2 linked regions of the Halorhodospira halochloris genome follow. The protein of the gene in region 1 interacts with the protein of each later gene in a pairwise test. Links are inferred from orthologs where the notes say so. Each region holds a gene or a part of one and is shown on either strand. Other genes may lie near its edges. The genes, in order: leuS and ligA.

Region 1 (9,938 bases):
GTATTTAGAGGCTCCACGTCGCAAAAGCGACTGCGTTGGATATTCCCTTGATTTTTCCTAAGGATAAGCTGATGAGCGATAATTTAGAACAGAGCAAAATATGGGCACGGGTCGAGGTTGCAGGTATCGTGTTGCAAATTACTGCCATAGATGGTGAAGAGAAGCTTTCTGCTCCGTTTCGTTTTGATTTTTCCGGCCCCCTTGATGGAGAGTGCTCACGCCTATGGCAATCCAATCTCATAGTTGGGAATGTTGCGAAATTAAGCTGGGCTAATGGCGGTTGGGCTCCTCGCGAAGTGTCTGGTGTAGTTACCAGCTGGTCGTCAGGGGACTGTCCGGTGAGTGGCGAGAGGCGATTTACAGGTCGGATCGAGCCATGTATTAATCAACTCAACTGGAACCACTCGACAAGACTCTATTCCCGGATAGAAAAGCGAGAACTAGTTGCTCAATTGCTAGCCAAGGTAGGTTACGACGAGGATGATTTTGACTGGCGTGTAGGGTCGTCGACTGGTCAGCGGGGCTTTATTCTGCAGGCGGCAGAGAGCGATTATGCGCTCTTGCAACGCATCCTGGCGCGAGAAGGTATCTATTACACTTGGATAGATGGCCCTACAGAGAGGCCTATATTTGTCGATGACTCTAGCGCATTACCTGGCTTGCAATTGCGCCCAAATTCCTGCGATAACCAGTTAAAGGTGGCGCCAGGCAATACGCTTGGTCATCAACACGGTTATGGCTTATCCGGATACCGCATCCGGGAAAAGTTAGTAGAACAACCCTTTGTCTCGGCTGCCAAAGCACATAGATACACAGATGCCGGTTTTGACATAGAACGCTTGCAGCGCATCTATTCCGAGCGTAGCACTGGGCAGCAGTATCGGTTTTTTGCTTGGGGATATTGCTCAGCTTTACGAGCTGGTGTTTGTGTCAACGTTAGTGATCTAGCTGCCGGCGGAGATGACTTTGTGAGCCGTTATGAAGGTCGGCATTTGATAGTCTCCGCCCGTCATCGACTGCGCCGGGGCTCTAATGGTCAGGAGTTCTGGGTTGAAATAGAGAGCATGCCGGAACTGCTCGGCAGCAAGTTGCTGCGTTATCGTCCCGAACTGCCTGCCACGCAGGTGCGCCCTCTGGTGATGAGCGCTCAGGTAGCCAACTCTGGGCACGGCGCAGGGCGTGCTCAGACTGCGGCAGCCGGAATGGCTAGAGTGGAGGCAGTGGTCGCCGAAGAGGGCTTTGCGCCGATATCGGATCCAGTGCAGCGCCTTCAGCCTTTTGCCTCCCCGGCAGTACATGGTGCCGGGTGGTATACACCGCTGAGCGGGGGAAACCGCGTTTTGGTCTCCTGCTTTGATCACGATCCTGATTTGCCGGTAATACTCGGAGTGTTGCCGCAGGCAAGGGAAAAGCCGTTGGCCCCACCTTTCAAATGTCATGACGGTGGTGTGCAGACTCGCACCGGTCAAGGTTTACTGGTCGAGGGAGCCGGCAGTTGTGCAGCTGATGGTTCGCGGATATCTCTGCACAGTCCTGGCCTAGCGAGCCTTTTGGATATCAAGCTGGGCCAGTCGCGCTCTGCCGATATGGTCCGCCTCGCCTGTGCCGAAGGGCCTATAGAGCTGGATTGCCAAGCGCAGGCACAGGAGATCGCTGCAGGCCAGAGGTCTGAGGCGGTTGCAGCTAATGATCGTCTAGAAGTGGCCAATGGGTGCGCAAGCTTCGACTCTGCTGCCAATATCAGTGTTCGAGCTGGGGGATCCGCAGTGGTAGGCTCAAGCGAGAGCTTAAATTGTTCAGCTGGTGGCAATGTTGAATTTAATGCTAAGGCCGGTATGGCTATAACTGCAGGGTATGATCTGGAGTTGGGCTCAGCTGGCAAAGGGATTGAAGTTCAGGTGGATCAAGGAAGATTTTCGCTCCAGGCCCAAGAGAGTTTGGATGTCTCGAGCTTGAATGGGATGGTGAGCTTTGCCAATGGCGCCAATTCAGCCGGAGTAGCTGTGTCTGCCCAGGGTTCTGTGCAAATTTGGGGCAACAGCATAACCATAGCAGCTGATCAAAATATCTCGCTTACCGGCGATGTCGAATACAGCAGCTAACAAATGCCCCTGTAGGGTGCCTCTAAAACTTCGCCAGCGCCACTCATCCGCTCCGGTGTGGAGGACGCCGTGAATCCATCCTTGGAGGCTTCATGGCGCCATCCCTGGCGCCAAGACCTCCACACCGGGGCGGATGAGTGGCGCTGGCGAAGTTTTAGAGGTTCCCTGTAATGCAGATGCTCTAATAATGGCAGGGCCAAGTAAGTACTTTGGGTTAATCTTCAAAATCGCCGTAGCCGGTGCGAATAAATTCCTCATTATCGCAGCCAGGGCACTTCGGGATAGCCTCAGGGCGGGAAAAGCTCAGTTCGCGGCCGCAGGAGAAGCACTGCAAGGTGCCTGGCCCAGCAACCTCACCACTGTGATATACACTTGGTTCGCCGGTGGTAGTGAACCCTTGCAACTCCAGTTTGGTGCGATCAGCGATGGATGAGAAGGCCTCCCATAGCCAGCTCTCAAGCATTTGCAGATCCATGCGCAGCCAGTCACCTAGATGTGGATCATCATCACTGCTTTGAGCGAGCCAAGCACCGGCTTCTTCAGCATCTCGGCGCAGATAGTGCTCTACCTGGTTAGCCTCTTCGTGAGTTAACTCACCATTGTTAATGCACTCTTGTTTGGCATGGCTTAACGCCTCGCTGAGGGAGGGGACGTGCTCCTCAGCTTCTGCGAATATCTTTCTGACCCTATCTAGTAGTAGCTCATAACCTTGGCTTAGGCGATCTTGATTCTCCGCTTCAGGGTTGCTCATTGGCCTCTCCTTGATCTAATCGTGCCCCTTCTATGAACAGTTTCTATGTTCAGCTCTTCGGTTGCAACTCACCCTGAGTTATCCTTAAAGGGATTATCGGGCTCTCTCTGGAGGGCTGGGTGGTTCACAGCGACTTTTTGAGGGGCTCTGACGGGCTAATTAGTCATGCTATCAATCCACATCAATAATGCGAGCGCAATGGAAGAGCAGTACCAACCCCAGAAAATAGAGACTCAAGCCCAGCAGTATTGGCAGGAGAAAGAATCCTTCCGTGCCACTGAGGGCGATTCACGCCCCAAGTACTACTGTTTGTCCATGTTCCCATACCCAAGCGGCCGGCTGCACATGGGCCATGTCCGCAACTATACCATCGGCGACGTGGTTAGCCGCTACAAACGCATGCAAGGGTATAACGTGCTCCAGCCCATGGGCTGGGACGCCTTCGGTCTGCCGGCAGAGAATGCCGCAATGGAGCGTGGCGTTCCCCCTGCGGCATGGACAAGGGAAAATATCGAGGCCATGCGCGAGCAGCTCCAACGCCTCGGCTTTGGCTATGACTGGCAGCGCGAACTGGCGACCTGCGACCCGCAGTACTATCGCTGGGAGCAGTGGTTGTTTACTCGCCTCTACCGTAAGGGTCTGGTGTATCGTGATACTGCTGCGGTCAACTGGGATCCGGTTGACCAGACGGTGCTCGCCAACGAGCAGGTCATTGATGGTCGTGGTTGGCGTTCTGGAGCCCTCGTCGAGCGCCGCGAGATACCGCAATGGTTTCTGCGGATTACCGATTATGTTGGCGAGCTGCTTGATGGTTTGGATAACCTTAAGGGTTGGCCAGACCAGGTGCTTAATATGCAGCGCAATTGGATCGGACGCTCTGAGGGTGTCGAGCTGAGCTTTGCTCTCGACGGCCGCGATGAGGTTTTGACGGTTTTTACTACTCGTCCTGATACCCTTTATGGCGTTACTTATATGGGTTTGGCCCCCGAACACCCGCTAGCCCTGGAGTTGGCAGCAAGTAATCAGCAGATCGCCGATCTGGTCGACGAGGCTCGCAGCGGAGGTACGGCCGAGGCCGACATGGCAACCCGCGAGAAGCGCGGAGTAGATACCGGTCTGGAGGCAATTCACCCGCTAACTGGGCAGCGAATACCGGTCTGGGTAGCCAATTTTGTCCTTATGGAGTACGGCTCAGGGGCAGTGATGGCAGTGCCTGCTCACGACCAGCGCGATTGGGAGTTTGCTACTCAGTACAACATCCCCATAAAGCCAGTCATCCATCCTGGTGATGGAAGTGATCTCGATATCTCTGAAGGTGCTTTCAGTGACTATGGAGTGCTCGTCGAATCTGGGCCGTTTTCGGGGATGACCTCGCAGAACGCCTTTGTGGCCATAGCCGAGCGCCTCGAAGCTGAGGGCCTTGGTCAGCGCCAGACCCAATATCGGCTGCGGGACTGGGGGATTTCGCGACAGCGCTACTGGGGGGCGCCGATTCCGATAATCCACTGCCCGAGTTGTGGTGCTGTGCCGGTCCCCGATGAGCAGCTGCCGGTCACCTTGCCGGAAGAGGTAGAGATTACCGGTGCCGGCTCCCCGCTCAAGTCAATGCCATCATTCTACTCTACCACCTGCCCTGAGTGTGGTGGGTCTGCTGAGCGCGAGACCGACACCTTCGATACCTTCATGGAGTCGTCGTGGTATTTTGCTCGCTTTGCCTGTGCCGATCAGGATCAGAGCATGCTCGATGAGCGCGCCGACCAGTGGCTGCCGGTAGATCAATACATTGGTGGTATCGAGCACGCGGTCCTTCATCTGCTGTATGCCCGCTTCTTTCATAAGGTGCTTCGCGATGAGGGGCTGGTCAGTTCCGATGAGCCATTTACCCGTCTGTTGACCCAAGGGATGGTCTTAAAAGACGGCGCCAAGATGTCTAAGTCAAAGGGCAATACCGTTGATCCGCAGGAGATGGTGGAGCGTTTTGGGGCTGATACCGTTCGCCTTTTCACCATGTTTGCAGCGCCACCGGATCAATCATTGGAGTGGTCGGACTCCGGAGTCGAAGGATCCTATCGCTTCCTACGCCGTCTCTATGGGTTGGTACGCGATCACGTTAGTGCCGGGGCGCCGCCCGATTTGGATGCGCAAAGCTTGCATGAGTCATTGACAAAGGAGCAGAAAGATCTGCGCCGCAAGGTGCATGAGACAATTGTTAAGGCCTCAGATGACATAGGCAAGCGGTTCACATTCAACACCGCAATAGCTGCGACCATGGAGCTGACCAATGCCCTGGGCAAGGCAGTTGAAGATCAAAGCGATGCCGGTCGGGCCGTGATGCAGGAGGGCCTGGAGACTGCGGTATTGATCCTTGCCCCGATAACCCCGCATTTGTCTCACTACCTGTGGTGGCAGCTAGGTTATGAGCAGCCCGTTGTTGATGCCAGATGGCCGCAGGCCGATGCTAGCGCCTTGGAGCGCGATGAGTTGGAGTTGGTTGTCCAGGTTAATGGCAAGTTGCGTGGTCACGTCACCCTGCCGGCTGATGCCAGCGAAGATGAAGCTCGGCAGGCTGCTTTGCAAGAACCTAATGTACAACGCTTTGTGGAGGGCAAAGAGGTGAAAAAAGTCATCTTCGTGCCAGGCAAGCTGCTCAACGTGGTTGTTGCTAAGTGAGATGAAGATCGGCCACTTCAGAGTCTATTTCAGGGGGGCGCTACTAGCCGTGGTTTTGCTCGGCTTGGTCGTCAGCGCCTGTGGTTGGCAGTTGCGGGGATCGCCTGGGGGTATATCTCTTGCTGGACAGGGCCTTTATGTGATCGACGATATCGGTAGCTCGGATTTGCGTAGGGCTGTGCGCAGGGGCATTGAAGGCGCCGGGGGTAGGCAGGTAGAGAGCCGTAACGAGGCCGACCTAGTTGTGATTCTGCATACGCGAAGCAGCGACCGGGAGACCGCAGCGGTGGGAGTCGGTGGTGATGCCGAGGAGTATCGCTTGGAATATAGAGTGAGCTATAGCGTTGAGGATAGCGCGGGAGATGTGCTCATCGACCGCCAGGCGGCAAATGCAATGCGCACCTTTGCCGAGGTTGAGGGTGGGGCCGATCAACGTCGCCGCCGCGAGGATGATATAGAGGAGGAACTGCGTGACGAGGTTGCGCGGATGATAATGCTGCGTCTGCAGGTTATCTAACCATGCCTGAAACCCCCGAGGCATTTCTGCGCCGGCTCGAGCGACAGCAGGCCCTGCCGCCGGTCTGTCTAATCGCCGGTGAAGAGCCGCTGCTCCAACGCGAGGCAAGCGATGCTTGGCGTGAGGCGGCGCGTCAGTCTGGCTTTTCCGAGCGCGAGGTTTTTGATGTCGACTCAAACTTCGATTGGGGGCGGCTGAATGAGGCGGCTGCGAGCATGTCGATCTTCGGTGATCGGCGCCTGCTTGAGCTGCGTATGCCTAACGGTAAGCCTGGTAATGCCGGCTCTCGTGCTATACAGGTTTATTGCAGCGATCCACCGGATGATGCGCTATTGCTGGTCACCAGCAACCGACTTGATAAAGGTGCGCGCGAATCTGCTTGGGTCAAAGCCATTGAGCAGGCGGGGGTTTTTGTTTATTGTTGGCCATTGCCGCTTGACAAGATGTCGCAGTGGGTGCGGCAGCGCCTGGAGAGAGCCGGCCTAAAGCCTGATAGCGAGGCGGTTGAGCTCATTGTGGAGCGGGCAGAGGGCAATCTTCTTGCCGTCGATCAAGCGGTCGAAAGGCTCCTGCTGCTTAACGGCAAAGGTCCGGTCGGCGCCGATAACGCTGCGCTCTCATTAGCCGACAGCGCTAGATATAGCGTCGATGATTTAGCCGATGCTGCCCTTAATGGAGATCTGCCCAGGGCCCACCGCATACTTGAGATCCTGGAGCAGGAAGGGACTGGCCAACCGCTGATTCTATGGGCCTTGGCTCGTGACATACGAGCTGCCGCCCGCTTATCTGCGGGTGCGGATGATAAGATCCTCTATCAGGAGAAGATATTTAAACGACGCAGCGGCTTGCTGAAGGCCACAGCTAGGCGCCAGCCCACTCATACGTGGCATCGGCTATTGCGCCGTTGCCACGAGGTCGATTGCGCCATCAAGGGAGTTCCCGGAAGTAATCCGCAAGAGGCCTTGAGGGCACTAGTATCGCGCTTGGCTAGAGCGGCTTCGCGGCGCTAGAATCTAGGTGATTGGTAGTGGCTGGTAAACGGTGGCGCCTTTTATAAGTGCCCTCAGGGATACTTGGGAGACTTGTTGTGATGATCATCTATATAGCGGAGAACAATGACTACCGACTCAACGGCCAATATAGCTAAACAAGTCGAGGCGATCGGCAAACGAGCCCGTGCTGCGGGGCGTGAGGTTGCGCGTTCTACCACTGCTGCCCGTAATGCAGCACTGCGGGGCATGGCCGAGCAAATCGAGGCCAACGCCGCGGCCATAGCGGAGGCCAATAAAGAAGACCTCGGCGCAGCCCGCCAGGCAGGGCTGGATGATGCCCTCATTGATCGTATGGAACTAACCTCTGCACGCATCCAGACGATGGCAGATGGGTTGCGCGAGATAGCAGCCCTGCCTGACCCGGTAGGGGCGGTGCGCGAGGTGGCCTCACGGCCTTCGGGTATTCAAGTCGGCAGGATGCGGGTGCCGTTGGGAGTGATCGGCATAATCTATGAGTCACGGCCTAATGTGACCGCGGATGCCGCCGGCCTGTGCATTAAATCGGGCAACGCTGCGATTCTGCGTGGCGGATCTGAGGCAATCAAGTCGAATCAAGCCATTGGTCAGTGTATTCGCTCGGCATTGGTACAGGCTGGCTTGCCTGAAGACGGTGCGCAGGTCATTGCCACTACGGATAGAGATGCGGTTGGCGCACTGATCCAGATGCCCGAGTATGTCGATGTAATTGTGCCTAGAGGGGGTAAATCGCTGGTCGAGAGGATTAGCAATGAGGCGCGCATCCCGGTAATCAAACATCTCGATGGCGTCTGCCATGTTTATATTGACAGCGCTGCTGACATTGATAAAGCGGTTGCCATTGCGGTCAATTCCAAAGTCCAGCGCCTTGGCACTTGTAACACCATGGAGACACTGCTAGTAGCGGCTGATGTTGCCGAGCGCGTCCTCCCCCAGATAGCCGCGCAGTTGCGCCAAGCGGATATTGAATTGCGCGGATGCCCACGGGTTTGCGCCATGGTGCCTGAGGCTATAGCGGCTAGTGAAGAAGATTGGGGAACCGAGTACCTCGGGCCTATCCTCAGCATCACTATCGTCGATGACTTTGATGCTGCGCTTGACCATATACAGCGCTACGGCTCTGGACATACCGAGTCTATAGTTACCGAGAGCTACCCTATGGCACAGCGGTTTTTGCGCGAGGTAGATTCCAGTTCAGTTATGGTTAACGCCTCGACACGTTTCGCCGATGGCTATGAATATGGCCTCGGTGCTGAGATAGGGATAAGTACCGATAAGCTCCACGCACGTGGACCAGTCGGGCTGGAAGGGCTGACTACTGAGAAATTTATCGTAATCGGCGATGGCCATATCCGCGGTGGTTAGCAAGGGGTGACAATCGGTTTGCAGGCAGCCCACCATTCAATAGGTATCCTCGGAGGTACTTTTGATCCCATCCACTATGGCCACTTGCGCCCGGCGGAGGAGGTTCGGGAAGCGTTACAGCTCAGCGAGCTGCGGTTTATGCCGGCGCGCATACCACCGCACCGAGCACGACCTAGACTCAGCCCTCAAGTAAGAGCCGAGTTGGTCGAATTGGCAATCGCCGACAATCCGGCTGCCGTAGTAGATACCCGTGAGCTGCACAGAGAAGGCCCATCGTATACGGTCGATACGCTGGTGCAGATATGGGCGGAGCAGCGCGAGAAGGGTGCCCAGACATCGATTTGCCTGATTCTCGGCTATGATACTTTTCTCGGCTTGCCGGGGTGGTCGCGTTGGCGACAACTCTTCGATTTGGCCCATATTGTCGTCGCTGAGCGCCCTGGTGTAACAGGCCAGATGCCAGCCGAACTGGCCGCTGTACTCGCTGAGCGCCACATCAGTGATCCTGCACTGCTGCATAATCAGGCATTTGGTGGCATATACGTGCAGCCGGTAACCCCCCTGCCAATATCTGCTACTGGCATTCGTAGAGCCCTGGCCAATTGCAAGTCGGTCCGCTATCTGCTGCCCGAAAGGGTAAGGGAGCGCATCGTTGCGGAGTCTCTGTATGGGTATAGACAGTTGTGATGGTTAACTAGAGAGCGCCCTATGCACTTACAAGAGCTTGAAAATATAGTCCGTCAGGCCCTTGAAGATATCAAGGCAGAGCAGACGGTAGTAATTGATGTCCGTGAAAGGACTCCGATTACTGATTTAGTGGTGGTTACTACCGGGAATTCGGGTCGGCATATCCAGTCGATTGCTCGGCACGTGGTTGATGCGGCCAAAAAACAGGGACTATCTAACTTGGCGATCGAAGGCGATCAGGCTGGCTCCGAGTGGGTCTTGATCGACCTAGGAGATGTGGTATTGCACGTCATGACTGCTGAGAGCCGGGATTTCTACCGTCTTGAGCGGATGTGGGAAATGGATGATGAGATGCAAGTTGGGAGCGGTTAGGCAGGCGCCTATAAATCTCCCACCTGAGCCTCCTTGCTCCCCCAGTGTGGAGATCTTGGCGTCAGGGATGGCGCCATGAGCCTTCAGTGATGGATTCACGGCGTCCTCCATACTGGGGCAAGCAGGGCTCTATTATAGGCATACGCTACTAATCTGAATTATGCGCCTAGATCTCATAGCAGTAGGAACTAAGCCACCGAAGTGGGTGCGCGAAGGCTACAACGAGTATGCTGAACGTCTCGGTCGTGGCTGGCGACTGAGTCTAACCGAGGTTGCTGCTGCTCGTAGCAATAACGCTGCCCAGGTTGCTGAACGGGAGGCAGACGGGTTGTTGCGCGCAGTAAAAGACGGTGTCCCATGTATTGCATTTGATGAGCGGGGTGAGGCGCTCAGCACCAGACAGTGGGCCGAGCACTTTGATATCTGGAGTCATCACGGCGGCAGAG
Region 2 (9,796 bases), 1.0 Mb from region 1 along the record:
GCGATGAACTCGCCGCGGCCCTAGCCGAGGAGGACAGTCCGGTTGGTGAACTGCGCGCTAAGCGCGAGTCCCTCCTTGAGCAGCGCAGTCAACTCGAGAGCGAATTGCAGCAGCTGCGCCGCGACAGTGAAGAGCTCGATAGGCGCCTACGCGAGCAGGATCGCCAGCGTCTGGAAGCTGAACAGCGCGCTGAGTCTTTGCGCGAGCAGCTTGAGTCGCAGCGCTTGGAGTTAGGCGAGTTGCGCGTCCATCGCAGCCACGAAGAGACTGCTCTGGCCGAACTGGGTGAGGATGAACAGGCCATCGAGCAGCGGTTGCCCAGTGACGCTGAAGAGGTAGACATCAGTGCCTGGGATGACGCCCTGGAGAAGACTGCGGAGCGTATTCGCCGTCTCGGTTCGGTTAATCTGGCGGCCATCGATGAGTGTGAGCAGCTCGAGGAGCGGCGCAGCTATCTCGATCAGCAGTACACTGATTTGACCGAGGCCCTTGAGACCCTTGAGAGCGCCATTCGCCGCATTGACCGGGAGACCCGTTCGCGTTTTCGTGAGACCTTTGAGCAGGTTAATCAAGAGTTGGGTAAGCTCTTCCCGCGCCTATTTGGTGGCGGGCGGGCCTACCTGGAGCTGACCGACGACGATTTACTCTCTACCGGGGTGGTAGTCCTTGCTCAACCGCCAGGCAAACGGATCACCAACATCCATATGTTGTCTGGTGGGGAGAAGGCATTGACCGCGGTGGCCTTGGTATTTGCTATATTTAACCTCAATCCGGCGCCATTTTGCCTGCTGGATGAGGTCGATGCGCCGCTTGATGAGGCCAATGTAGGGCGATTTTGCGATTTGGTGGCTGAAATGTCGGAGCGTGTGCAGTTTATCCTGATTACCCACAATCGTACTACCATGGAGCGGGTGTCGCACTTATTGGGTGTGACCATGAATGAGCCGGGGGTATCGCGGCTGGTTGCGGTCGATGTAAAAGAGGCTGCGGAGATGGCTGGTGCCTGATGGGAGCTGTTTTATGACTCGAGTTGATAGTAACCCGATGCGCCCCGACAGCTGCGCTGCACTGCTGGGAGAGAGGTAAGCCATGGATCCTTTACGCTGGACAATCCTTGGCATCGGTCTTTTGGTGCTGGTGGCCATTTATCTCGTCGGGCGGTGGCGGGAGAAGCGCCGTCGGGCCAGGGAGAGTGGCTCCGGAAGCCAAGGTGATCCGAGTAGCTCTAGTAGCAAAGAGGGTCTCAAGACTAAAAGCTCGCGCTGGTTTGCTGGCGGCTCGCCGGAACAGAATAAGGATAAGGTCTTTATCGATGATCTGGATGCCCCCTATGACCATCCGCCGGCGCCGAACTATGATACCCCCTTTATTGATGAGGATGCCCTGCAGAGTATCGATGATCTACTCAGAGAGGATGAGCAGGAGCGTGGTGGCTCCGGGGTTTATGCTGACATCGAGCGGCATCAGCCGGCTTCCGGAAGTGGCCGTAATCAAGCCGGTACAGATGCCCATAAACGCTCGGTTGCTGGATCCGCTGCTGAGCCCACTGCACAGCCGAGTAGTGGCAGCAGTACGGTCGCTGATACCGGAGTCGGCCCGGAGGGGCCCTGGTGGCAGGAAGATGAGCCCCGCGAAGATGTGCAATCGGCAGCTCCTGCAGCGTCAAAGCCCGCACCGGCGGAGTCCGATAAGAGTCAGCCCGCCCGGAAAGGATCCGACCAGAAAGGATCCGGCCAGAAAGGATCCGGCCAGAAACGGCCCGATCAAAAGCAAACCGATACAGCCGCTACAGAGCTTGAGCAGCCCCAATCGGCTCAAACCCGAGCTGCGCCAAAAGATCCAAAACAGCCTGAAGCCAATCAGTCCGTTTCCAGTCAGCAAGCTGCCGCGTCAGATGTGAGCGACAGACAGGGTGTTGCCAGAGGCTCTGCTAGCGCCGATGAGCCAGTGTCGCCAGATAGTGCTGACCGCCCGGTGAGCGCTGCTGAGGGTGGTGGCCAGAGCCATCAAGAGCAGCGCAGCGAGCCGCCGCCGCTGAAGCTCTCGCCGGCATCTCAGGTGGAGATGAATGCCTATCGCACCGGCAGCGTCCCCGAGGCCGAGAAGGTCGTAGTAGTCTATGTCGGGGCGCGGGAGGGGCAGCGCTTTAATGGCCCGGATATCGCGGCGGCCTTAGAGTCAGTGCGCATGGTGCCCGGTGAGCACCGCATCTGGCATCGGCGGGGGCGCAGCGAGATCGGGCAATTCACGATCTTTAGTGTGGCTAGCATGGTTGAGCCAGGATACCTTGATCCTGAGCAGACCTTGCCGCGCTTGCAGACTCCGGGGCTGGCCTTCTTTATGCAGTTACCGCTGCCGGTTGACGGTGAAGAGGCCCTTGATACCTTGCTGGCCACTGCCTACCATGTCTCGCGCCATCTCGATGGAACCTTACTCGATAGTACGCGGTCGACTTTAAGCCGTCAGGTTGCCGAGCACATGCGTGAGCAGCTGCGCGAGCATCGCCGTCAACTGCATATTGCCATGCATAAGCAATAACGTGAGCGAAATCGATAATTCAAAAGACTACGCTGCAGTGCAGCAACAAGTCGAGCAGTTACGCCGCGAAATCGCCGAACACGATTATCGCTACTATGTGCTTGATCGGCCAAGCATAGCCGACTCCGAGTACGATGCCCTCTTTGCCGAACTGCGGCGCCTTGAGCAAAGCCACCCGGAACTGATAACTGCCGATTCGCCGACCCAGCGGGTTGCGGGGAGTCCGCAGAGTGAGCTGGCAACACTCCATCATGACAGTCCTATGCTCTCCCTGGACAATGCCTTCGAACCGGGCGATCTCGACGACTTTGACCGGCGGATTCGGGAACTCAGTGGCGCTGAACAGATAGCCTACACCGGTGAACCCAAACTCGATGGCATCTCCCTGAGCCTGACCTACGTTGATGGGCAGCTAGTGCGCGCGGGCACCCGCGGTGACGGGCGGGCTGGTGAGGATGTTACCGCTAATGTCCGTACCATTGGCAGTGTACCGTTGCGCCTGCGTGGTAGCGGCTACCCTGCGCGCTTTGAGGTGCGCGGCGAGGTTGTGATCCGCAAGGCGGATTTCGAGGCACTCAATGAGCAGCGTTGGCAAGCCGGGGAGCGCCCATTCGCCAATCCGCGCAACGCTGCTGCCGGTTCGCTGCGTCAGCTCGATCCACGGATTACCGCCAAGCGCCCGTTAACCCTCTTTGTCTTCGGGGTAGGCGAGCCGCGTGCTACCGGTGCGCTCAGCCACTGGCAGGTTCTCCAGTGGCTAAGCAAGTGGGGTTTTCGGGTAAGTGAGCCGCTGCGCAGCCTCAGCGGAGTAGAGGAGTGCCACCGCTTCCATCAGCAGCTCATTGAGCAGCGTGATGAGCTAGAGTTCGAGATCGATGGCGCGGTGTTCAAGGTAGATGATTTGGCGACGCGTGACGAGCTCGGCTTTACTGCCCGTGCCCCGCGCTGGGCTATTGCCTTTAAGCTGCCGGCCCGTGAGGCGACAACTACGGTTCGCCAGATCGTCCCCTCGGTGGGTCGCACCGGTAAGATCACCCCGTTGGCCCGCTTGGAGCCGGTCGATATCGGTGGGGTAACGGTTTCGCGAGCGAGTCTGCATAATGCCGATGAACTGGCGCGCAAAGATGTCCGTGAAGGGGATACGGTGATGGTGCGCCGGGCCGGCGATGTCATCCCCGAGATTACCGATGTGGTCCTTGATAAGCGCCCAGGCGAGGCGCAGCCCTGGCGTTTTGAGGAGCGTGTGAGGGCTTGTCCGCAGTGCGGGGCTGAAGTGGTGCGCCTTGCCGGTGAGGCGGCCCATCGGTGTGTCGGCGGGCTCTCCTGTCCGGCGCAGCTTGAGGGAGCGGTGCAGCATTTCGCCTCGCGCCGGGCCTTGGATATAGATGGCCTCGGCGAAAAGATAATCGAGCAGCTGGTTGCTAAGGGGCTGGTTCGGGATGTCGCCGATCTTTTTTACTTGCGCCACGAACAGCTCGCCGGCTTGGAGAGGATGGGCGATAAATCGGCGGATAATCTTCTCAACGCCCTGGCTCGAGCCCGGCGGAGTAGTCTCGATAGGTTCATCTATGCGCTCGGTATTATGCACGTCGGCGAAGTGACTGCGCAGCGCTTAGCGGCTGCGGCGAGCACTTTGTGCCAAGAGATAGCCCCTGCGGATAGTGCAGATGATAGCAGGGGGGCTAGCGTGCTATTGCGCCAGTATTTGGGGCTGCCAGAGCAATCGCATATCACTAGCGAGGCGTTGTTGCGGATCATGGCTGCACCGGTTGAAGAGCTTGAGCAGCTTGAGGATATCGGACCGGTAGTCGCGCAGTCGATCGTTCGCTTTTTTGCCGAAGAGCATAACCGTGGGGTAATTGAGCGCCTTTGTGCTGCCGGGGTAAGCTGGCCGGAACCGCGGCAGCCAGGCGGCTCTGCGGGCGAAGCTGGTGGAGAGCAGGCGCCTTTGTCCGGCAAGAGCATTGTCTTAACCGGCAGCCTACAGGGTATGACGAGAAGCGAGGCCAAGGCGGCTATAGAACGGCAGGGCGGGAAGGTAACCGGTAGCGTCTCGCGACGGACCGATTATGTGGTTGCTGGCGAAGATGCCGGCAGTAAACTGTCCAAAGCCCGGGAGTTAGGGATTACGGTTTTGGATGAGGGGGAATTCACTCAATTATGTTCAAAAGACTGTTGAGTTACGCCACTCTACCCAAACCTCTCAGTAGGCTGCCTCTAAAAACCACCCTCCAAGCCTAGGGCTGCCTAGGTGTGGAGGACGCCGTGAACCCATCCCTGGAGGCTTCATGGCGCCATCCGTGGCGCCAAGCCCCCCACATCTAGGCAGCTCCAGGCTTAGCGGGTGGTTTTTAGAGGCGCCCAGATACATCGAGCCATCACACTGCACACAAACATAACTTCCTCACAAATCCTTGCAATTCTTTTGAACAAAACCAATCAAGACATTGGTAAACTTAGCACATAGCAAATTTCTTTAATATTGAGTTGCCGGTATTGATTGAATCCCGATGTTAAGACAGATCCTAGGGGCGGTTGCCCGGCGCTGGGTGTGGTTGCTCAGCGCCTGTATAGCGGCTGGCGCCGCGGCTATTTTTCTGATTGAAGGCGGCCCCGCTGATGGTGAGCGGGACCGCGATGGCCGAGGCGTTGCCGTTGAAGTAGGTACTATCGAGCGGCGAGATATGCGCGATATTCGACGCCTCGATGGTAGCTTGGAGGCGCTCTCCTCTTACGAGGTTGCGCCTAAAATCGGTGCAGAGATACGCAGTGTTGAGGTGCGTATCGGGGATGTTGTTGAGCAGGGCGATCTGCTCGCCCGGCTTGATCAGCGGGAGATAGAACAAGAGGTTGCCCAGGCTGAGGCCGAACTCGAGGTGGCGCGGGCCGAGCTTGCAGAGCGCGAATCGACGCTGCAGAACGCTGAGCGAGAGCTGTCCCGTACCCGTGACCTGCGTGAACGTGAGATTGCCTCAGCGGCAGACCTTGAGGCCGCTGAGGCGCAAGTGGCCGCCGAGCGTAGCCGTAAGCAGCTCGCTGAGGCCCGCATAGCGCAACGCCAGGCCGCCTTGAGTGCAGCGCGTATTCGCCTGTCATTCACCGAGATCCGTGCCGACTGGGAAGGGGGCGAGGGTGAGCGGGTGGTCGGTGAGCGCTTTATCGACCCAGGGGCTACTGTCAGCGCCAACGAACCCATTCTCTCATTGCTCGATCTCTCCGAGCTGCGTGCAGTGACGTTCGTCTCCGAGCGCGATTATGGGCTTATCAGCCCCGGGCAAGGTGCTCAGTTGAGTGTTTCCGCTTACCCGCAGGCCAGTTTTGATGCCGAAGTGGTGCGTTTGGCCCCGCTATTTCAGGCCGGAACCCGGCAAGCCCGTGTCGAGTTGCGAGTGCCGAATCCGCAAGGTCTATTGCGCCCAGGTATGTTCACGCGTGTCTCCTTGCAAGTCGATAAGATCGAAGACGCCTTGACCGTGCCCTACGATGCCATCGCCCGACGTGGGGGCAGGACGGTGATTTACCCGGTAACTCCCGAGCAAGACGAGGATGGCGAAGAAGTCCTTAAGGCGCGACAGGTGGCGGTCGAGGTCGGCTTGCGCAGTGACTCCCGGGTCGTGGTTAGGCCTGTGGATGAGGAGCTAGGTGAGGGTGCTCAAGTGGTTACTCTCGGTCAGCACCTGATTGGTGAGCAGGCCGAGGTAGAAATAGTCGGTGAGCAGTTGGAGGCGCTGTGAAGTTAGCCGCGTTTTGTGGGCAGCGCCCGGTGTTCACCGTTATGGTGACACTGATAGCGGTCATATTGGGGCTTAATTCTCTTGACCGGTTGCCTATCGACCTGATGCCCGAGGTCGATTATCCGACTGTGCGGATATCCGCCTCCTATGAAGGGGCCGGGCCCGAGGAAGTTGAGTCGCAGGTTGTTGAGCGGATCGAGAATGCGGTCGCTCCGGTGGCTGGGGTTGAGAGTATTGAGTCGACCTCGGCGGAGGGGCAGGGCGATGTGATCCTTTCTTTCGCTTGGGGCACCGATCTGGATGCTGCGGCTAACGATATTCGCGAGCGCATTGATCGGATTCTGCCCAATCTGCCCGACGGCGTCGAGCGCCCGCGACTGCGCTTTATCGATATGTCCGACCGGCCGGTAATGGTGCTCGGCCTAGCCTCCGATCTTGATCCGATCGAGCTGCGCCGGCTTGCTGAGGATCGGGTCCGCGACAGGCTCGAGCGCATCCCCGGGGTGGGTTCGGTGGATATCTGGGGCGGCCTGGAGCGCGAGATTGAGATAGCTGTAGATCGGGGTCGCCTGCAGGCGGTCGGACTTGCGCTGGAGGATGTGCGCAGCGCCTTGGCAGATGCCGACTTCGAGGTGGCTGCCGGTACCCGTGAAGAGGGGCGTCACGAGCGGGGCTTGCGGGTGCCGGGGCGGGTAACTGATCTGGATACCTTGGCAACGGTAGTCGTTGGCCGCGGTGAGGATGGCGCGCGGATACGTTTAGCCGATATTGCCGAGGTGCGCGATACCCACGAGCGAGAGACTCGGCGCATTCGGGTCGATGGGGTCCAGGGGATCCGGCTCGGCGTGCGGGCGCGAACCGATGCCAACACCGTTGAAACGGCGCGTGCCCTGCGCAGTGAGATCGAGCAGTTGCGCGAAGATATGCCGCAGATCGGCCTGCTGGTGGTTCGCGACACTGCCGTTTATATTGAGCGCTCGATGGCCAACCTGGGACGGACTATCCTCTTCGGCGGGGTCCTCGCCCTGCTGGTGATGTTGGTCTTTATGCGCGATTTCCGCGCCGCAGCGGTTGCCGGCGTAGCTATCCCGGTCTCCCTGGTGACTACATTCACCCTCGTCTACTTTGCCGGGTTTACCCTCAATCTGATGACCCTCGGCGGCATGGCGCTGGGGGTGGGGCTGATGGTGGATAACGCCATCGTGGTGTTGGAGTCGATCCTCGCCCGGCGCGAGCGCGGTATGCCGGCCTATCGGGCAGCGGTCGAAGGTACGAGCGAGGTTGCCCCCGCCGTTACTGCAAGTACTCTGACTACATTGGCGATATTTCTGCCGCTGATCTTCCTGGAGGGGTTGGCCGGGGCGCTGTTTTCGCAGTTGGCGTGGGTGGTCGGGTTTGCCTTGGTCGCCTCGTTGTTGGTCGCCTTTACTGTCGTGCCGATGCTCGCAGCGCGCTTACCGCAGCAGCGTCGGCGCGGTCCGCCGCGCTGGTATAAGCGTCTAGAGTGGGGGTATCGGCGCCTGCTAAGCGGTGCGCTCAAGCAGCGGGGGGCGGTAATGGTGCTGGCCTTCAGTGTCGTCGCTTTGGCGATGGCGTTGGTGCCACGTCTGGGCACCGAGTTGATGCCGGATACCGATGAGGGCGACCTGCGCATCTCTTTTGAGTGGGAGCCGGGGATCAGCCTCGAGTTTATGGATGAGCGCATGCAGCACCTTGAGCAGCAGGTGCTCGAGCACGTCCCCGAGGTTGAGCACTGGGACTCAAGCTCGGGGACTGGCGGCTTTCGGGCCGGCGGCGGCCATACCAGCCGCATAGACATGGCGCTAGTGCCCCTTACGGAACGTCAGCGCAGCACTGAGGAGGTGGCCGATAGCCTGCGTCGTGAATTCGCTAATGAGGTGCCGGGCGCTGAGGTCAGGGTGCGGGCGCGGGGTATGCGAATGATGCGCGGTGGCGCCGGGGCCGATGGTGAGGAGTTAAGTATCTCGGTCTACGGCTATCAGCGCGAGACGCTCGATCAGATCGCTAAGCGCATCGAGTCGCTAATTGAGGGTGTTGATGGAGTCACCGACGTCAGCTTCAGTATGGATGACTCGTCCCCTGAGGAGCGGTTGGTAATCGACCGGGTCCGGGCTGCGGATCTTAACGTCCCGGTATCGCGGATTGCCGATACCATTGAGGCGGCTGTTGCTGGTGCCAGGGCCGGTTTGTATCGGGCACAGGGCGGTGAGGAGGTGGCCATCCAGGTGCGCCTTGCCCAAGCACGCCAGATCGAGATGGAGGAGTTGCTCGATTTAACCGTGCCGAGTGGTGATGGCGAGCAGATCGCGCTGCGCAATGTTGTCGATGTGGTCGATGGCGAATCGCCATTGACTATCGAGCGGCGTGATCGGCAGCGGGTCACAACTGTAGTGGCCAATATCGGCGAGCGCGATCTCGGCTCAGTGGTAGCCGATGTGCGGGATGAACTGGCAGGTTTGCCGCTACCACGCGGTTATGGCTGGTGGATAGGTGGCGAGTATGAGGAGCAAGCGGAGGCGCTGCGGCAGTTGACCATTACGCTGATGCTTGCGGTCTTGCTTGTCTATATGGTCATGGCCTCGCTCTACGAGTCGCTGCGCAACCCGTTCGTGGTTATGTTCACGGTGCCGTTCGCCGGGGTCGGGGCGGTGCTGATGCTCTGGTTGACCGGTACGACCATCAATGCGCAGTCGTTTATCGGCATAATTATGCTCGCCGGTATCGTCGTCAACAATGGTATTCTGATCGTCGACCGGGCCAACCGCAGCCTCCGCGCCGGGGCGCCGCCGCGTCAGGCGGTCTTGATCGCTGGTCGGCGGCGTCTGCGTCCGGTGCTGATGACTTCATTGACTACCGGCCTGGCCCTGGCACCGCTGGCGATCGGTTTCGGTGAGGGTGCTGAGGCGCAGGCGCCGATGGCACGCTCGGTCTTAGGTGGCTTGATCAGCGGCACGCTGATCACCTTGGTGGTTATCCCGTTGGTATTTACCCTGATGCACAGGCGCAGAGGTGGCGTTGTTGCAGGTAATTAGGTGGCGCAGACTGGGTCTGTTAAGTGCCGGTATAGCCGGTGTTCTGCTCGGCGCGGTAGTGCTGTTAGCGCGCGTTGACGCCGCTGAGCGATCCGTTGACGACGCTATAGGAGCCGGCGTTGCTGCTGATGAGCCCGGTGGGCAAAGTGAACTGCAACTCAGCCTTGAGGATGCCGTACTCGGCGCCCTGGAGAATAACCCGGCGTTGCAGGCCGAACGGCTCGAGCCGGTGGTGGCCGGCACATTCGAGCGCATCGAGAGGGGTGATTTCGATGTCGGCATGTTTGCCGAGGGCTCTTACAGCCTGGTCCGTGAAGAGCGCATTGACCCCAGCACAAGTGCGCGCTTCGACTTGGAGCGGGATGCTGCCAACCTCTCAGTGGGCTTACGTCAAAGCTTGCCCTTCGGCGCCGATTGGGAAGTGGCACTTGGTCAATCTTTTGAGGAGACTGAAAGCGGGGGGCAGGGGGG

What was found.
Region 2: the proteins of leuS (region 1) and ligA interact in binary tests that used the Escherichia coli proteins (3 or more experiments, as listed by UniProt). The link is inferred for Halorhodospira halochloris from one-to-one orthologs.

What each region holds. Positions count from the first base shown.
Region 1 is NZ_AP017372.2:2,043,178-2,053,115, reverse strand. What follows is about bases 2,676-5,787. They hold leuS (leucine--tRNA ligase), read left to right. Parts: upstream 2,676-3,051; coding sequence 3,052-5,523; downstream 5,524-5,787. Other genes in these bases: HH1059_RS09390 (LPS-assembly lipoprotein LptE), read left to right, coding at 5,510-5,787; HH1059_RS09400 (zinc ribbon-containing protein), read right to left, coding at 2,676-2,853. In the rest of the region: HH1059_RS09405 (contractile injection system protein, VgrG/Pvc8 family), read left to right, coding at 72-2,102; more of HH1059_RS09400, read right to left, coding at 2,317-2,675; more of HH1059_RS09390, read left to right, coding at 5,788-6,040; holA (DNA polymerase III subunit delta), read left to right, coding at 6,043-7,050; HH1059_RS09380 (glutamate-5-semialdehyde dehydrogenase), read left to right, coding at 7,156-8,433; nadD (nicotinate-nucleotide adenylyltransferase), read left to right, coding at 8,440-9,120; rsfS (ribosome silencing factor), read left to right, coding at 9,142-9,492; 23S rRNA (pseudouridine(1915)-N(3))-methyltransferase RlmH, read left to right, coding at 9,653-9,938.
Region 2 is NZ_AP017372.2:1,027,037-1,036,832, forward strand. What follows is about bases 2,159-5,128. They hold ligA (NAD-dependent DNA ligase LigA), read left to right. Parts: upstream 2,159-2,539; coding sequence 2,540-4,717; downstream 4,718-5,128. Other genes in these bases: zipA (cell division protein ZipA), read left to right, coding at 2,159-2,538; HH1059_RS04785 (efflux RND transporter periplasmic adaptor subunit), read left to right, coding at 5,049-5,128. In the rest of the region: chromosome segregation protein SMC, read left to right, coding at 1-1,007; more of zipA, read left to right, coding at 1,090-2,158; more of HH1059_RS04785, read left to right, coding at 5,129-6,272; HH1059_RS04790 (efflux RND transporter permease subunit), read left to right, coding at 6,269-9,325; HH1059_RS04795 (TolC family protein), read left to right, coding at 9,312-9,796. UniProt on the Escherichia coli protein: DNA ligase that catalyzes the formation of phosphodiester linkages between 5'-phosphoryl and 3'-hydroxyl groups in double-stranded DNA using NAD as a coenzyme and as the energy source for the reaction.